Regions from separate parts of the Nonomuraea sp. KM88 genome, predicted to be linked through region 1. Evidence: riboswitches for the same ligand, from Rfam matches in the RefSeq annotation. Region 1 holds a riboswitch; each other region holds the start of a gene.
The links. A riboswitch is a leader RNA that binds a small molecule or an ion and turns the genes downstream of it on or off. The one in region 1 is predicted to bind cyclic di-AMP.
Positions count from the first base shown of each region.

Region 1 (4,674 bases):
GGGCTGCTGCCGCAGTGGTTCGCCAAGGTGCACCCGGTACGGCGGGTGCCCTCGCGCGTCACCTGGATCGTGGGCGCCGCCTCCGCGGTGATCGCCGGGTTCCTGCCGATCCGGGAGGCCGCCGAGCTGACGAACATCGGCATCCTGCTGGCGTTCGTGGTCGTGTGCCTGGCCGTGATCGTGCTCCGCTACCGGCAGCCCGGGCTGCACCGCGAGTTCCGCACCCCCGGGATGCCGGTCGTGCCCGCCGTCGGGGTGGTCTTCTCGATCTGGCTGATCACGTTCCTGGACCCGGTGACGTGGCTGCGCTTCGCCGTCTGGTTCCTGATCGGGCTGGTCATCTACTTCGCCTACAGCCGCCGGCACTCCGCCCTGGAACGGTCGCCGGCCGGGACGGGCGAGCGCTGACGCGCCGTCGAGCCGTCCGGCTGGTGTCCTGCTGTGTCGGCGATCACACCGTGAAGGCGTCACGAAGCGAAGGTCGCAGGCGTCAAGAGAGGGACATGACCCTCACAGGCAAGGAACGACCATGCCGAAGACCCGCACCGCTCTCCTGCGCGACCTGCACAAGCCCGGGGACCCGCTGATCCTGCCCAACGTGTGGGACGCGGGCAGCGCCACCGTCGTGGCCGAGGCCGGCTATCCCGCCCTGGCGACCGCCAGCGCGTCCATCGCCGCCCTGCTGGGACGCGACGACCACGAGGGCGCACCCGTCGGCGAGATGTTCGACATCGCCGCCAGGATCATCAGGGCCGTGGACGTGCCGGTGAGCGTCGACGCGGAAGCCGGCTACGGCCTGCCGCCCGGCGAGCTCGTCGAGCGGCTGACCGCCATCGGCGCGGCCGGATTCAACATCGAGGACACCGACCACCGGGCCGGGGGACTGGTCGACGCCGACGCGCAGGCCGCGCGCATCGCCGCCCTCCGCGAGGCGGGCCCCGACCTGGTGATCAACGCGCGGGTCGACGTGTTCCTGACCGGCTCCACCTCGACCGAGGAGGTCGCCGAGCGCGGGCGTCGCTACCTTGAGGCCGGCGCCGACTGCGTCTACCCCATGATGGCCCCGTCGGAAGAGGTGGTCGGCGACCTCGTCAAGGCCGTCCCCGGGCCGGTCAACGTCGCCTGCATGCCCGGCATGGACCTGGGCAGGCTGGCCTCCCTCGGCGTCGCCCGCGTGTCCTTCGGCCCGCTGACGTACCTGACCGCGCTGGAGGCGCTCAAGACGATGGTGGGTCGCATCCGCGCGGGTCAGGACCCGTACGGGTCCTGACCCGCGGCGGGCGGGCGGGATCCTCCGCGGAGGTTCCCGCCCGCCCGAACCCGGTCAGGCGGACGTGCGGCCCAGGGCGCGCAGCTCGTCGGGGGAGAGCGCCGAGACGTTCTGGTCGATGGGGGAGTCGGAGTACTGGTGGATGGTCCAGGTCTTCCAGTCGGCGGGCGGCGTCACCGTGCCCTTCGGCTTGCTGTAGTGGGCCACCCACAGCGGGTACTCGGCCAGGCCCTTGCCGTAGGTGTCGGCGAAGTTCCAGCCGCTGTAGAACATCGGGGTGACCCCGGTCTCGGCCTTCACGTGCGACAGCCACGCCTTGGCCCAGGCGTTGACCTCCTCGACGGACTTGCCGTCGGTGGTCTCCAGGTCCAGCACCAGCAGGTCGCCGGGCTTGGAGGGCTGGGAGTTCACCATGGACAGGAAGTGCTCGGCCTCGGCGATGGGGTCGTTGCCGGGGTGTGCGTAGTGGTACGCCCCGCGCACGATGCCCTTCTTGCCCAGCTCGCTCCAGTGCCTGGCGAAGGCGGCGTCGCGGAAGTCGGTGCCCTCGGTGGCCTTGATGATGCCGAACTGCGCGGGGCTGGCGGCCCAGTCGTGCAGCGGCTGGTGGTTGGACACGTCCTGGCCGTAGGTGAGCGTGCGCTGCTCGGCCGCCTGGGCCGAGCCCGGCTCGACGGGCGACGCGTGCGCGGGCAGGCTCGCGCCCGCGATGGCGGTGGTCCCGGCCAGCAGGGCGCCGGCGGCGGACAGGGTGAGACGTCGCGTGAGTTCGCGCATGGGGGGATCGACTCCTTGCTTCCATGTGCCTACCGGGTTAGCTGACGGGTTCGGGCTTGGAAGTGCCCTACGCGCGCAGCCCTCGGCTGGCGTGCGATTCACCCCGGAAAGGTGGGTCCCCGGCTCCGCGCTGTGCGGATTCGGCCTGTCAACGTCGCGGCAAACGGTTCGGCAAGCGTTCGCCTGTGCCGTATGCCGTAATCCCAAGAAGGTATATAACGCCCCATAAACGCTGCAAGTGGTACAAATCCACAGGCAATGTCGTTTGCCATAGTAAAGCCCTGGATCGCCTCTCTCGCAGGCGTTCCAGGGCTTTGGCAAAGTTTTTCCGGCACCGTACGCGGGTCCCGCCGGAACGGGGCCCGTGATACTCCTGTGACGTGAGCGGGCGGCGTACCGCCTTCCGGCGCCGGGGCTCTCCGCCTACCGTTGCCCGGCGAGCCAGTCGTCGAACGTGGTCGGCGCGATGCGCGCGCCCTCGCCGGGCAGTAGCACGTCGCCCGCCATCGCCGGGCCGAAGATTCCCGACCACGTCGGCACGAGCCGAACCGTACGGCCCCGCGCCTCGTGGGTGCGCCGGGCCATGTCCACCAGGTCCTGCGGCTCGGGGCCCGCGACGTCGGCGTACCGCCCCCGAGGCTCCCCGGTCGCGAGCTCGGCGAGGACGCCGGCCACCTCGGCGGGCGCGATCGGCTGCACGAGCAGCGGCGCGATCGTGGCGACGCCGTCCTGTTCCGTCCAGCCCGCCACCATTTCGGCGAAGTCGTGGAACTGCGTGACCGGCACGATCGTCCACGGCACCGGCCCGGCGGCCACGAGGCGCTCCTGCTCCCGCTTGCCGGCGTAGTGGGCGTTGCCCTCGACGCGATGGATCCCGACGATCGACAGCAGGACGTGGTGGCGCACCCCCGCCCGCTCCTCGGCGGCCAGCAGGTTGCGCGTGGTGGCGCCGAAGAACGCCACCGTCTCCTCCGGGCCGGCCGCCGGCGCGTTGATGGCGTCGACGACCGCCTCCGCACCGGCCAGGGCGTCGTCGAGCCCGTCGCCGGTCGCCAGGTCCACGCCGAGCGAACGGCTGATGCGCACGACCTCGTGGCCGTCGCGTTCAAGGGCCGCGACGGTGAGCGCCCCGATGTTCCCGGTCGCGCCGGCGACAGCGATCCGCATGATGATCCCTTCAATCATGGACTAAACGGATCCATAATAGCTGCGATAGAATCGGGGCGTGAAGCTGCCTGTGAGCACCGAGTGGGTTCTGCACTGCGCGACCACGCTCGCCCAGCTCGAGCCGGGAGCCAGCGCGTCGGCGGCGCAGCTCGCGCTCCACTACGACCTCCCGGCGGCCTACCTCACCAAGCAGCTCAAGGAGCTGGTCAAGGCCGGGCTGCTGGCCGCGTCCACCGGCCCGAGGGGAGGCTTCCGGCTGGCGCGGCCCGCCGCCGAGATCACGCTGCTGCAGATCGTCGAGGCCGTCGACGGCCGGTCCACGCCGTACGAGTGCCGCGAGATCCGTCAGCAGGGACGCGGCGCGCTGCCCCCGGAGGAGTGTGAGCGCATCTGCGTCCTCGCCGAGAAGATGGCCGACGCCCACCGGGCATGGCGGGCCAGCCTCGGCGACGTCACCCTCGCCGACATCCTTGCCGAGCTGCCGGAGTGGGCGCCGGCCCGCACCCGGCAGCGCCTGTCGGGCGCCACGTAGCCGGAGGCCGGATCGCGGGCTCGCCGCGCATCGGGCGGAACAGCCGGCCGTTTCCCGGTATGTCCTGTTACGCGACGGCACCGATCGGGTCCGGCGCGCCGATCAAGCGGCGCGGTCCCAGAATTCGGCGAGCAGGCCGTTCAGCGTCTCCGGCGCGTCCGCCTGGGGGCAGTGGCCGGCGCCGGAGACCGCCGTGTGACGGCCGCCGATGCGTTCCGCGGTGATGCGGGCGCAGGCCATGAGCGGGACGCCCCCGCGCTCTCGGTACAGCTCGGGCTCGCTCTCCCACGTCCCAGAGACCACCAGCTTGGGGAACGCGGCCACCCGCAGCGCGGCGAGCGGGATCCCGGCCTCCCAGCACACCCGTTCGCGCACCGCGTCGGGGCGGCGAGCGGCCCGCGATCATGGCACCCACCCCGCCGTACGAGTGGCCGACGAGGTGTGCGCCGTCGCCGAGCAGCTCGGCGATGTCGTCGGCGTCGGCCAGGTAGTCGCTGGGGAACCTCTCACCGGCATCCGGGCTGCGGCCGTACCCGCGCCGGTCCATGAGCAGCAGGCGGAAGCGGCCGGCCAGCGGCGCCTGGGCGGCGAAGCCGTAGTCGGGATCATCGCCTCAGCTGGTGGAGCCGTGCACGAAGAGCACGGGCGGCGCGCCGTGCGGGCCCAGCTCGGTCACGTGCACGCTGCCCTGCAGTGGCCCGTTCGCACGGAACAACGGCGTGGCGGTGGGAGGGGACATGTCACTCCTATACAGCGTTCAATCTCTTAAACACTGTATAAGAGCGCTGAACGATGAACGTCAACCCGGGGTACGGTGATCCCGTGTCCTCCGCAGACTTCTCCGACGGGTCCGTGTGGCTGCGTCCTCAACGGCCGCCGCGCGACCGCCGGCTCACCCGGGACCAGATCGTTGACGCCGCCGTGACCG
Region 1 covers NZ_JBQQCC010000026.1:86,478-91,151, forward strand. Annotated here, with positions in the region: gene ACTWPV_RS44800 (amino acid permease) at 1-408, shown strand, start outside; gene ACTWPV_RS44805 (isocitrate lyase/PEP mutase family protein) at 530-1,270, shown strand; gene ACTWPV_RS44810 (glycoside hydrolase family 25 protein) at 1,325-2,047, opposite strand; cyclic di-AMP (ydaO/yuaA leader) riboswitch at 2,059-2,203, opposite strand; gene ACTWPV_RS44815 (SDR family oxidoreductase) at 2,471-3,214, opposite strand; gene ACTWPV_RS44820 (RrF2 family transcriptional regulator) at 3,273-3,746, shown strand; gene ACTWPV_RS44825 (alpha/beta fold hydrolase) at 3,814-4,320, opposite strand; gene ACTWPV_RS44830 (hypothetical protein) at 4,360-4,485, opposite strand; gene ACTWPV_RS44835 (TetR/AcrR family transcriptional regulator) at 4,569-4,674, shown strand, end outside.

Region 2 (4,674 bases), on a different contig from region 1:
GTCGGGCACCGTCACCCCGACGTGGTCGATGCCGTGCACGGTCATGGACTGTCTCCCCTCACCGCCGCCGGGCCGCTGCCGATCCGTCGTCGAGCCATCGTCGTCCTGACGCCGTCGCGTCGTCCTCTCTCGCGCCGGCGTCACCGGCCGCGGAGCTTGGAGATCAGCCCCAGGTCCTCCGCGCAGCGGCCGAGCCCGAGCGCCACGGACTCCAGCGGCCGCTCCGCCCTGCTCACCGGAATGCCCAGCGCCGCCCGCAACCGCCGGCCGAGCCCGCGCAGCAGCGCGCCGCCGCCCACCACCACCGCGCCGCGGTCGGCGAGATCCACGGAGATCTCGGGCGGGCACTGTTCGACGGTCTCGATCGCGGCCCGCACGATGGACTCGATCGGCTGCCTGGTCGCCTCGTAGATCCGCTGCACGGGCAGCGGCACCGAGCGCTCGCGGCCGGTGTCGCTCTCGCGTCCGCGTACGGTGACCTGCCGATACAGCGGCTTCCACGCGGTGCCGGCGCGCCGCTTGGCCGACTCGGCCTCCTCCTCGTCGAGTTGCAGGCCGTGGTCGCGTTCGACCTGGCGGATGATGGCCCGGTTCATGCCGTCGCCTCCGCCGGGGACCGTGGCGGCCGCGATCACGGAGCCGTGGGAGAGCACGGCGATCCGCGTGGTGTCGCGTCCGATGTCGATCACCATGCGCCCGGCGCAGTCCTTGACCGGCAGGCCCACGCCCAGCGCCGCCGCCAGCGCGTGCGGGATCAGCAGGATCCCCCTGGCCTCCGCCTCGAACGCGATGTCGCGCAGCGCCGCGCGCTCGATGGGGGTGGAGTTGTTCGGCAGCGCCAGCACGACGCGCGGCCTGGAGAACGGGTGCCCGTGCACCTTGCGCAGGAAGTATCTGATCAGGTGCCGGGCGAGTTCGTCGTCGACCGGGAGGCCGCCGCTGACCGGCCAGCGTGTCTCTCCCCGCTCGCCCTGCGCGGCCTCGGCGCCGTACCCGACGACCCGGCCCGTGCGGCTGTCCAGCATGACGGCGGAGGGCTCGTCGAGCACGATGCCTCTGCCCTTGACGTAGATCCGGGTGCTCGCGGCACCCAGATCCATCGCCAGGTCATGACCGAGCACGTTCATCGCGGACCGTCCATCGTGGCGCCTGGGGCGTCGACCAACATGCGGGGTGTATTTCCTGGGCCACTCCAACACAACACCAGGAACCGAACGGTCTCCTTTTACCCGGCGGCGTACGATTCGGGTCGTGCTCGACTATGACCTCGAAGCCGCACATTACGACGAGACCCGTGGCGGTCTGCCGCGGGCCGAGGCCGCCGCGGAGGCCGTGCGCGCTCTGCTGCCCGGGGGCACGCTGCTCGACGTCGCGTGCGGCACCGGGCTGGTGAGCAGGGAACTGGCCGGGCGTGGCCTGCGGGTGCTCGGCGTGGACGCCTCCGCCGGCATGGCGCGGGTCGCCGCGCGGCGCGTGCACGTGGTCCTGGGTGACGGCTGCGCGTTACCCGTACGCGACGGGTCGGTCGACGCGGTCACCACGATCTGGCTGCTGCACCTGCTCGACGACGCCCGCCCGGTGATCGCCGAGGCCGCGCGCGTGGTGCGGCCGGGCGGGGTGTACGTCACGACGGTGGACAAGCGCGCCGCCCACGGGCCTGGAGGGCGGCGGCGTCCCTCCGACGGCCGGGAACTGGTCGTGGCGGAGGCGGTCCGGCACGGTCTGCGCCAGGCCGGCGAGACCACGTTCGTGGGTCACGGGCAGGGGCGGGACGGGCCGGACCCGGTGTTCCGGCTGCTGGCGTTCACCCGCGACGGGTGACAGGGCGGAGTCGGTTTCGCATCGAAAGCGACGCCGTGCGAAGCTGTGGTTGTCCCCAACACCATGGAGGTCCTCATGGCGGAATCACCGGAGCCGGAAGTCAGCGAAACTCCCGAGGACGAGATGAAGCGCAAGTTCCGCGAAGCACTGGAGCGCAAGCGCAACCAGCACGCGGGCTCCGGCGCTGGTGGCAGGGGCGTCGACCCATCGAAGATTCACGGGGCGCACGGCCCGGCTGCGAGTAAGAGATCGTTCAGGCGCAAGAGCGGCGGCTGAGCCGGAAGGACCGAGGGGGTACGGCATGCCGTACCCCCTTTCGTATTCCCGCGCAAGGTAGATCTTTGCCCGGTTCATGGCGAATCGTTTGCGTATGTCCGATTCGCTGCTAGAGTTGCCGCCATTACCAGCCGGTGACCTGGCCCTTACCCAAGAGAGGGCCTCCGGCTGGCGCCGAATCCCGACTCGATCGGGAACCGGGGACCCACCTCACTGGGGTGAATCCGGCCCGTGCCGGTAGGGCATCTCCACGCCCGAACCCGTCAGCTAACCCGGTAGGTGTGATGGAGAGGACAGAACGCATGTATGACCGCAGCGTATCCCCGAATCGCGTAGCGCCGGCCGCCGCCTGAGCGGCCCCCCTTCCCCCCTTTCTTTCCCTCGCCCGATGTAGTCGCTCGGGCGTGCCGCAGCGCCGTGCCCTCTTGCCGGCGTGCCTCCCCCTCGTCCCCTCGCGAAGGACTTCACACTTTCATGTCTCCCCGTTTTGGCCTGCGTTCCCTTGCCCTGCTCACCGCCTCCGCCGTCGGCTCGATGAGCGTCGTCTGCACCGCGGCACACGCCGATCCCGGCGCCGAGGAGAAGGCCCTGTACAAGGGCTCCACCACGGCGTCGTACTTCTGGGACGACGGCTCGGGCAGGGCGGGCGACACCGGCCTGCCCGCCAGCGGCAAGCCGATGCAGAAAGGCATGGCCGCCAGCCCGAGCTGGCCGCTGCTGACCGAGGGGTACGTGATCTACAAGGGCAAGAAGATGCCCTTCTTCGTCGGGGACAGAGGGCCCGGGGAGCCCTCCAGCCGCGGCATCATGCTGGATCTCGACGCCAAGACGTTCGCCGACCTGACTGGCGGCACCTTCAACCCTCGCTCGCTGATGGTCAACGGCAACGGCGGCAAGGGGCACATCAAGATCGACTATGTCATCACCAAGTGGGGTGACGGTCTGGGCAAGAAGGGTCGGCCGGTGCCCTTCTCGACCGGCGCCTACGCCCGGCGGGGCTGACTTTACGAACGCGGCGCCAGAATGACATTCTGGTCACCGTGACCCTCCGCGTAGCCGCGAACGGCATCGACATCGCCTACGAGAGCATCGGTTCCCCCGACGGGCGGCCCCTGCTCCTCATCATGGGGCTCGGCGCGCAGCTCACCCACTGGGACGACGGGTTCTGCGAGCTCCTGGTGGAACAGGGGCACCACGTCGTCCGGTTCGACAACCGCGACGCGGGCCTGTCGACCCACCTCCACGACCAGGGCGCTCCCACGACGGGGGCGCCTTCGGCGTACCTGCTGGACGACCTGGCCGACGACACCGCGGGCTTCATGGACGCCATCGGCTGGCCGGCCGCCCACGTGGTCGGCGCGTCCATGGGCGGGATGATCGCCCAGTCCCTGGCCATCCGGCATCCGGCACGGGTGCTGACCCTGACCTCGATCATGTCGACGCCCGGCCCCACGGTCGCTCCGCCGACGGAGGCCGCGTTCGCGGCCCTGACCGCCCGCCCCGCCGCCGAGCGCGCGGCCGTCATGGCGCAGGCGCTGGAGACGTACGCGGTGATCGGCTCGCCCGGTTACGCGATGGACCGGGAGCGGGTCGTCCGGAGGGCCGGGCGCGCGTTCGACCGCTGCTTCGATCCGGCGGGCACGGGCCGGCAGCTGGCCGCGATCATGGCTTCGGGTGACCGTACGGACCTGCTGGCGAGCCTCACCATGCCGGCGCTGGTGCTGCACGGGGAGGACGACCCGCTGGTCCCGGTCGAGGGCGGCCGGGCCACGGCGGCGGCCATTCCCGGCGCCCGGCTGGTGACCTATCCGGGCATGGGACACGACCTGCCCGAGCCGCTCTGGCCGGAGATCGCCCGCGAGATCACCAAGCTGACCGCCGCCTGACCGCGCGGCCGCTCCCGGGCTACGCGGAGCGCTCCCGGCGCCGGAGGATCTCGGCCACGTGGGTCTCGGCCCACGCGGCCACCGCCGCGATCGGGGTGTGCAGGGAGCGGCCGAGGTCGGTCAGCCCGTACTCCACCCGCGGTGGCACCTCCGCGAACACCTCGCGCGTGATCAGCCCGTCCTGCTCCATGGTCCGCAACGTCTGTGTCAGCACCTTGGGCGTGACCCCGCCGATCCGCGAGCGCAGCCGGGTGAAGCGCATCGGCCCGTCGGCGAGGCAGAGCAGCACCAGTGCCGACCATTTGTCGCCGATCCGATCGAGAACCACCCGCGTCGGGCAATTCGGGTCGAAGACATCACCGGTATCCACAAGGTACTTATAGCACGGTGAAGTAACCAGTATCCGATGGATATCGTGACGCCATGAAGATCCTGCTTTTCGGCGCGACCGGCATGCTCGGTCAGCGCATAGCCGCCGAACTGGCCGGTCGCGGGCACGACGTGACCGGCCTCAGCCGCAGCGGGCCCGTCAAGGGCGACGTCCGCGACGCCGCCACGCTGGCCAAGGGCCACGACGCCGTCATCTCCGCCATCGCGCCGCCGCGCGACGGCACCGAGCCGGGACCGCCCTTCCTCGCCGCCAACCGCGCCCTCATCGAGGGTGTGCGCGCGGCCGGGGTGCGCCGGCTCA
Region 2 covers NZ_JBQQCC010000015.1:118,815-123,488, forward strand. Annotated here, with positions in the region: gene ACTWPV_RS35855 (VOC family protein) at 1-45, opposite strand, end outside; gene ACTWPV_RS35860 (rod shape-determining protein) at 141-1,127, opposite strand; gene ACTWPV_RS35865 (class I SAM-dependent methyltransferase) at 1,252-1,821, shown strand; gene ACTWPV_RS35870 (DUF5302 domain-containing protein) at 1,897-2,097, shown strand; cyclic di-AMP (ydaO/yuaA leader) riboswitch at 2,260-2,394, shown strand; gene ACTWPV_RS35875 (hypothetical protein) at 2,572-3,099, shown strand; gene ACTWPV_RS35880 (alpha/beta fold hydrolase) at 3,138-3,983, shown strand; gene ACTWPV_RS35885 (winged helix-turn-helix transcriptional regulator) at 4,003-4,311, opposite strand; gene ACTWPV_RS35890 (NAD(P)-dependent oxidoreductase) at 4,407-4,674, shown strand, end outside.
Region 2: linked by a shared signal. The riboswitch ahead of ACTWPV_RS35875 (hypothetical protein) and the one ahead of ACTWPV_RS44810 (glycoside hydrolase family 25 protein) in region 1 are both predicted to bind cyclic di-AMP.

Region 3 (4,674 bases), on a different contig from region 1:
GGCTGACGGGGTTTCGGGGCGCTTTAAGCGCGCGGAGCGCCTCCAGGAGGGAGCGCTGCGGGCCCCTCATGGTGCGCAAGGCGACAACCGCCCGCACCCGACCATAGCGGCACACAGATGCCCTACGTGTCGCAGGGACACCAACATCCAGCAACCCGGACGCCCCATAGCCTAATGCCAGTCTCTCCAGGCTCCTTACCGGATCATGGGAAAATTTTGCGAAAGACATCCGTGCAGGTGCGGATGGCTCAGCGAAGATCTTTAACCACGCGCGTTCCGGCCAGTCTGTCATGCGGCCCACGCTCCAGCGGCTTGTCGATCAGGATGAGCATACCGACACCGAACAGCAGCATTCCGGCCACCAGATTGGCCACCGGAATGCCCATGAGCATGACAGGTCCCGGATAGACCAGGGAGCGTTTGAGCAGAGCACGGGCCGGAACATCCCGCGGCACCAGGCGGATCCGCATGATCGCCTGGCCGAACGTGCGGCCGTGCCGCCAATGCGCCCACCAGTCGTAGCCCGTATAACCCAGCCCCGCGACCGCCCACGCGAGCACTCCGGGCAGCCGGCCGTCGAACACCTCCATCATGCCGACAGTCCGGAAGACAGCCCATAGCGCAATGAACAGAATGTAATAGGCGACGCCGAAGACGAGCGCTTCAATGAGCCGAGCAGCCAGCCGTTCCCACCATTCCGCGGGCACCGCGTCCGCCCACGGCGACGTCCCGGCCATAACCCTCACCTCGCGACATCGACGGCGGAGAGCCCTACATTCCGCACCTACCCTCACATACAAAACAGAGGCCGACGGGAAGCCGGCCCCTGTTTCGCGGTTCTGCCGATTACTTGATCTTGACCACCACGGTGTTCGCGAACTTGTCCGCGAACGTCTGCTGCAGCGGCTTGTCCCAGAGCATCGAAGCGCCGTTCAGGGCGCAGACGAGGCCCGCCAGCATGGTGCCGAACGGCAGGAAGTAGAGGATGTAGGCGCCCCAGGTCACGCCGGCCCGCTTGATGGCGGCGTCGCCGGGCAGGCCGCCGGGGGGCATCATCTGACCCACCGGCACGACCTTGATCCCCATGATCATCTTGCCGACCGTCTGACCCTTCATCTTGTGCATGAGGAAGTCGTAGCCGACGTAGACGGCGGTGAGGACGATGGCCAGCACGATGTTGAGCGCGAACGAGCTGAACATCCCCGACGTGGCGCCGCTGGTCGAGTCGTAGCTGACCAGGAACAGCGTCGTGAGCAGGAGCGACACCACGAACATCACGACGCCGAACAGGACGCCGTCGACGAGTCGCGCCACCAGACGCTGCCACCACTCCGCCAGCGGGGCGGGAGCCCCCGGCGGCTGCACGCCGACCGGGCCGTAGCCCGGCTGGCCGTAGGGAGCCTGGCCGTAGCCGGCCTGCTGCGGCTGCCCGTAGCCCTGCTGGCCGTACTGCTGGTCGCCGTACTGCTGGCCGTAACCGGGCTGGGCGTAACCGGGCTGGGACTGCTGCGGCTGCCCGTAGCCCTGCTGGCCGTAGCCGGGCTGGGACTGCGGCTGCTGACCGTACTGCTGGTCGTACTGCTGACCCGACTGGGGCTGCTGACCGTACTGCTGGTCGTACTGCTGACCCGACTGGGGCTGCTGACCGTACTGCTGGTCGTACTGCTGACCCGACTGGGGCTGCTGACCGTACTGCTGGTCATACTGCTGACCCGACTGGGGCTGCTGGCCGTAGCCCTGCTGCTGGCCGTACTGCTGGTCGTAGCCGGGCTGTTGCTGCTGCCCGTAACCCTGCTGCTGGCCGTAACCGGGCTGGGACTGCGGCTGCTGGCCGTAGCCCTGCTGCTGACCGTACTGCTGGTCGTAGCCGGGCTGTTGCTGCTGCCCGTAACCCTGCTGCTGGCCGTAACCGGGCTGGGACTGCGGCTGCTGACCGTACTGCTGGTCGTACTGCTGACCCTGCTGGGGTTGCTGGCCGTAGCCCTGCTGCTGGCCGTACTGCTGCTGGCCGTAGTCGGGCTGGGACTGGGGCTGCTGGCCGTACTGGGGTTGCTGGCCGTAGCCCTGCTGCTGGCCGTACTGGGGTTGCTGGCCGTAGCCCTGCTGCTGACCGTACTGGGGTTGCTGGCCATAGCCCTGCTGCTGACCATAGGGGGGCTGTTGCCCGTAGGCGTCGTCCGCCCGGTAGCCGACCACAGTGACGTCGGGGTCGGGCTCGCCGGGGTGGCGGCCCGGAGCCTGCTGGCCGTAGTGGGGAGGCGCAGCGTTCTCGCCGGATTCGTCTTGTGGGTACGGCGGCTGTCCGGTGCTCACCGTGTCACCTCGCTTCGAGTGCGCGCGTGGCACGTGTCAGGACACATGCCTGTGCTGCCCAACGTATCGACATAGGTATCAACAATCACCTTTCCATGTGGTCAAGGTCCGCGTCACCCGACGACAGATGGAGCAGCATGCGGGTGTTGCCCAGGGTGTTCGGCTTGACGTGTTCCAGGTCGAGGAACTCCGCTACACCCTCGTCATACGAGGCCAGCAGCTCGGCGTAGACCTCGGGGGAGACCGGCGTGCCCTGGATGCGGCGAAAACCATGCCTCGCGAAGAAGTCGACCTCAAAAGTAAGACAGAATACACGTTGCAGACCAAGATCTTTGGCCTGCTGGATGAGCGCTGAGACGATCCGGTGACCGACGCCCGCGCCGCGGCATTCGGGATCGACGGCCACCGTGCGGACCTCTGCGAGGTCCTCCCAGAGCACGTGGAGCGCGCCACAGCCGACGATCTGCCCGCCACGCTCGGCCACCCAGAACTCCTGCACGTCTTCGTACAGCGTCACCGTGGCCTTCTTCAGGAGCCGCGAGCCCGCGCCCGCATAGGTGTCGACCAGGCGCCTGACCCCCCGCACGTCCGGCGTGCGCGCACGCCGGACCACCACCGCGGTCTCGGGCACAGTCAGTTCGGCCACCTGCTCCATGGCTCTCCAGAGTACAGATGTCATTACGGCTCGGACCTAACTCACATCTCTCCGCCCATCCTGTTACATCTCGTGGCCGAGCGAGCACGGCGTCGCGCCGGGCGATCGTTCGGGAGTAAGCGCCACATACGGTCACTCCTGCCCGACTGGCACCGAGACCACCTCGTGACCCTTCGGTTGCGAAACCTCTACGGAGTTGGCAGTTCTGGTTGAGCAGGAACCCGGAGTGCATTAGTGTCCAGCGACGATGATCCCCGCGTGTCGCGCGCGGGGGGAAGCACGCTCAATTCCCTCAGGGAAGCCGGGGACCCGCCGGTGGCGACCGCCACCACGGGGTGAATCCGAGTTTTTCGGTAGGGCTGCTCCGGCCCGAACCCGTCAGCTAACCCGGTAGGCGTCTATGAGAGGAGCCTGGTTGGTGAAGCGCACGTTCAACCGTGGGAGGAAGTCGGCGGGCAAGCACGCCCGCCCCCCGGAACGCGCCCTGTCGCGTCACCGCCTCGGTGTGGCGAGTTTCACAGTCGCCGCGCTGCTGTTCTCGGTTCCCACCGTCCCGGCGTCCGCCGACCCCAAGCCCTCGCTCAAAGACCTCGCCACGCGGGTCGAGAAAATGCACGTCGAGATCGAGACGCTGACCGAGCAGTACAACGGGCAGCGGGAGAAGCTGAAGACGGCCAAGAAGGCCGCCGAGGCCGCGCAGAAGACGCTGACGGCCAGCGAGACAGACCTGGCGGCCAAGCGCGCCAAGGCCGTCCTGCTCGCCCAGAACGCCTACATCACGGGCGGTCTGAGCCGTGCGCTGGCGTTCACCTCCTCCGAGGACCCCGGCAACTTCCTCGACCGCGCCGCGACCACGTTCGCGATCGAGCAGCGGCAGGGCGAGGAGCTCAACCAGCTCACCAAGGCCAGGAAGGCCGCCGAGCGCGCCAGGGCGAGCGCCAAGTCGCGCATCAGCGAGGTCGAGAAGATCGTCAAGGACCTCGACGCCAAGCGCGGCAAGATCAGCAAGCTGGTCGCCAAGGTCGAGAGCAACCTGTTCAGGCGGGCGCTGGGCGAGGCCGGTCGTCCCGGCACCCGCGCCACCCGCGTCAACCTGCCGATCGCGGGCACCGGAAAGGCCGCGCAGGCGGCACGGTGGGCGCTCACGCAGCAGCTCAAGCCGTACGTCTGGGGAGCAGAGGGTCCCGGCTCCTACGACTGCTCCGGCCTGGTGATGGCGGCCTACCAGCGGGTGGGCATCTCGCTGCCGCACTACACAGGCAACCAGTGGACGGCCGGGCGGCACATCTCACGCGACGAGATGCGTCCAGGCGACCTGGTGTTCTTCTACAGCGACCTGCACCACGTGGGCATCTATCTGGGCGGCGGCATGATGGTGCACGCCCCTCGGACGGGTGATGTGGTGCGGATCGCGTCGATCGAACGGCGGCCGTTCGCGGGCGCGGTGCGTATCGCCGACTGAGTTCTGCACGTGGAGGCCCAATGAGTGGGCACCAGTGCGCGGGTGCCGCTAGATCAGCTGGCGGCGTGCCGCCCACGCCACGGCCTCGATCGCGGTGGCGACGCCGATGCGGTCGCAGATGCCGCGCAACCTCCGGCGTACGGTGCGGCCGCTGATGTCCAGTCGCCTGCCCACCCGATCGACCGTGACTCCTCTGGCGAGTTCCGCCAGTAACGCCAGATCCGCATGGCTCAGCTCAACGCCT
Region 3 covers NZ_JBQQCC010000008.1:319,633-324,306, forward strand. Annotated here, with positions in the region: gene ACTWPV_RS25100 (RDD family protein) at 249-737, opposite strand; gene ACTWPV_RS25105 (RDD family protein) at 847-2,313, opposite strand; gene ACTWPV_RS25110 (amino-acid N-acetyltransferase) at 2,399-2,968, opposite strand; cyclic di-AMP (ydaO/yuaA leader) riboswitch at 3,239-3,380, shown strand; gene ACTWPV_RS25115 (C40 family peptidase) at 3,474-4,430, shown strand; gene ACTWPV_RS25120 (LuxR C-terminal-related transcriptional regulator) at 4,479-4,674, opposite strand, start outside.
Region 3: linked by a shared signal. The riboswitch ahead of ACTWPV_RS25115 (C40 family peptidase) and the one ahead of ACTWPV_RS44810 (glycoside hydrolase family 25 protein) in region 1 are both predicted to bind cyclic di-AMP.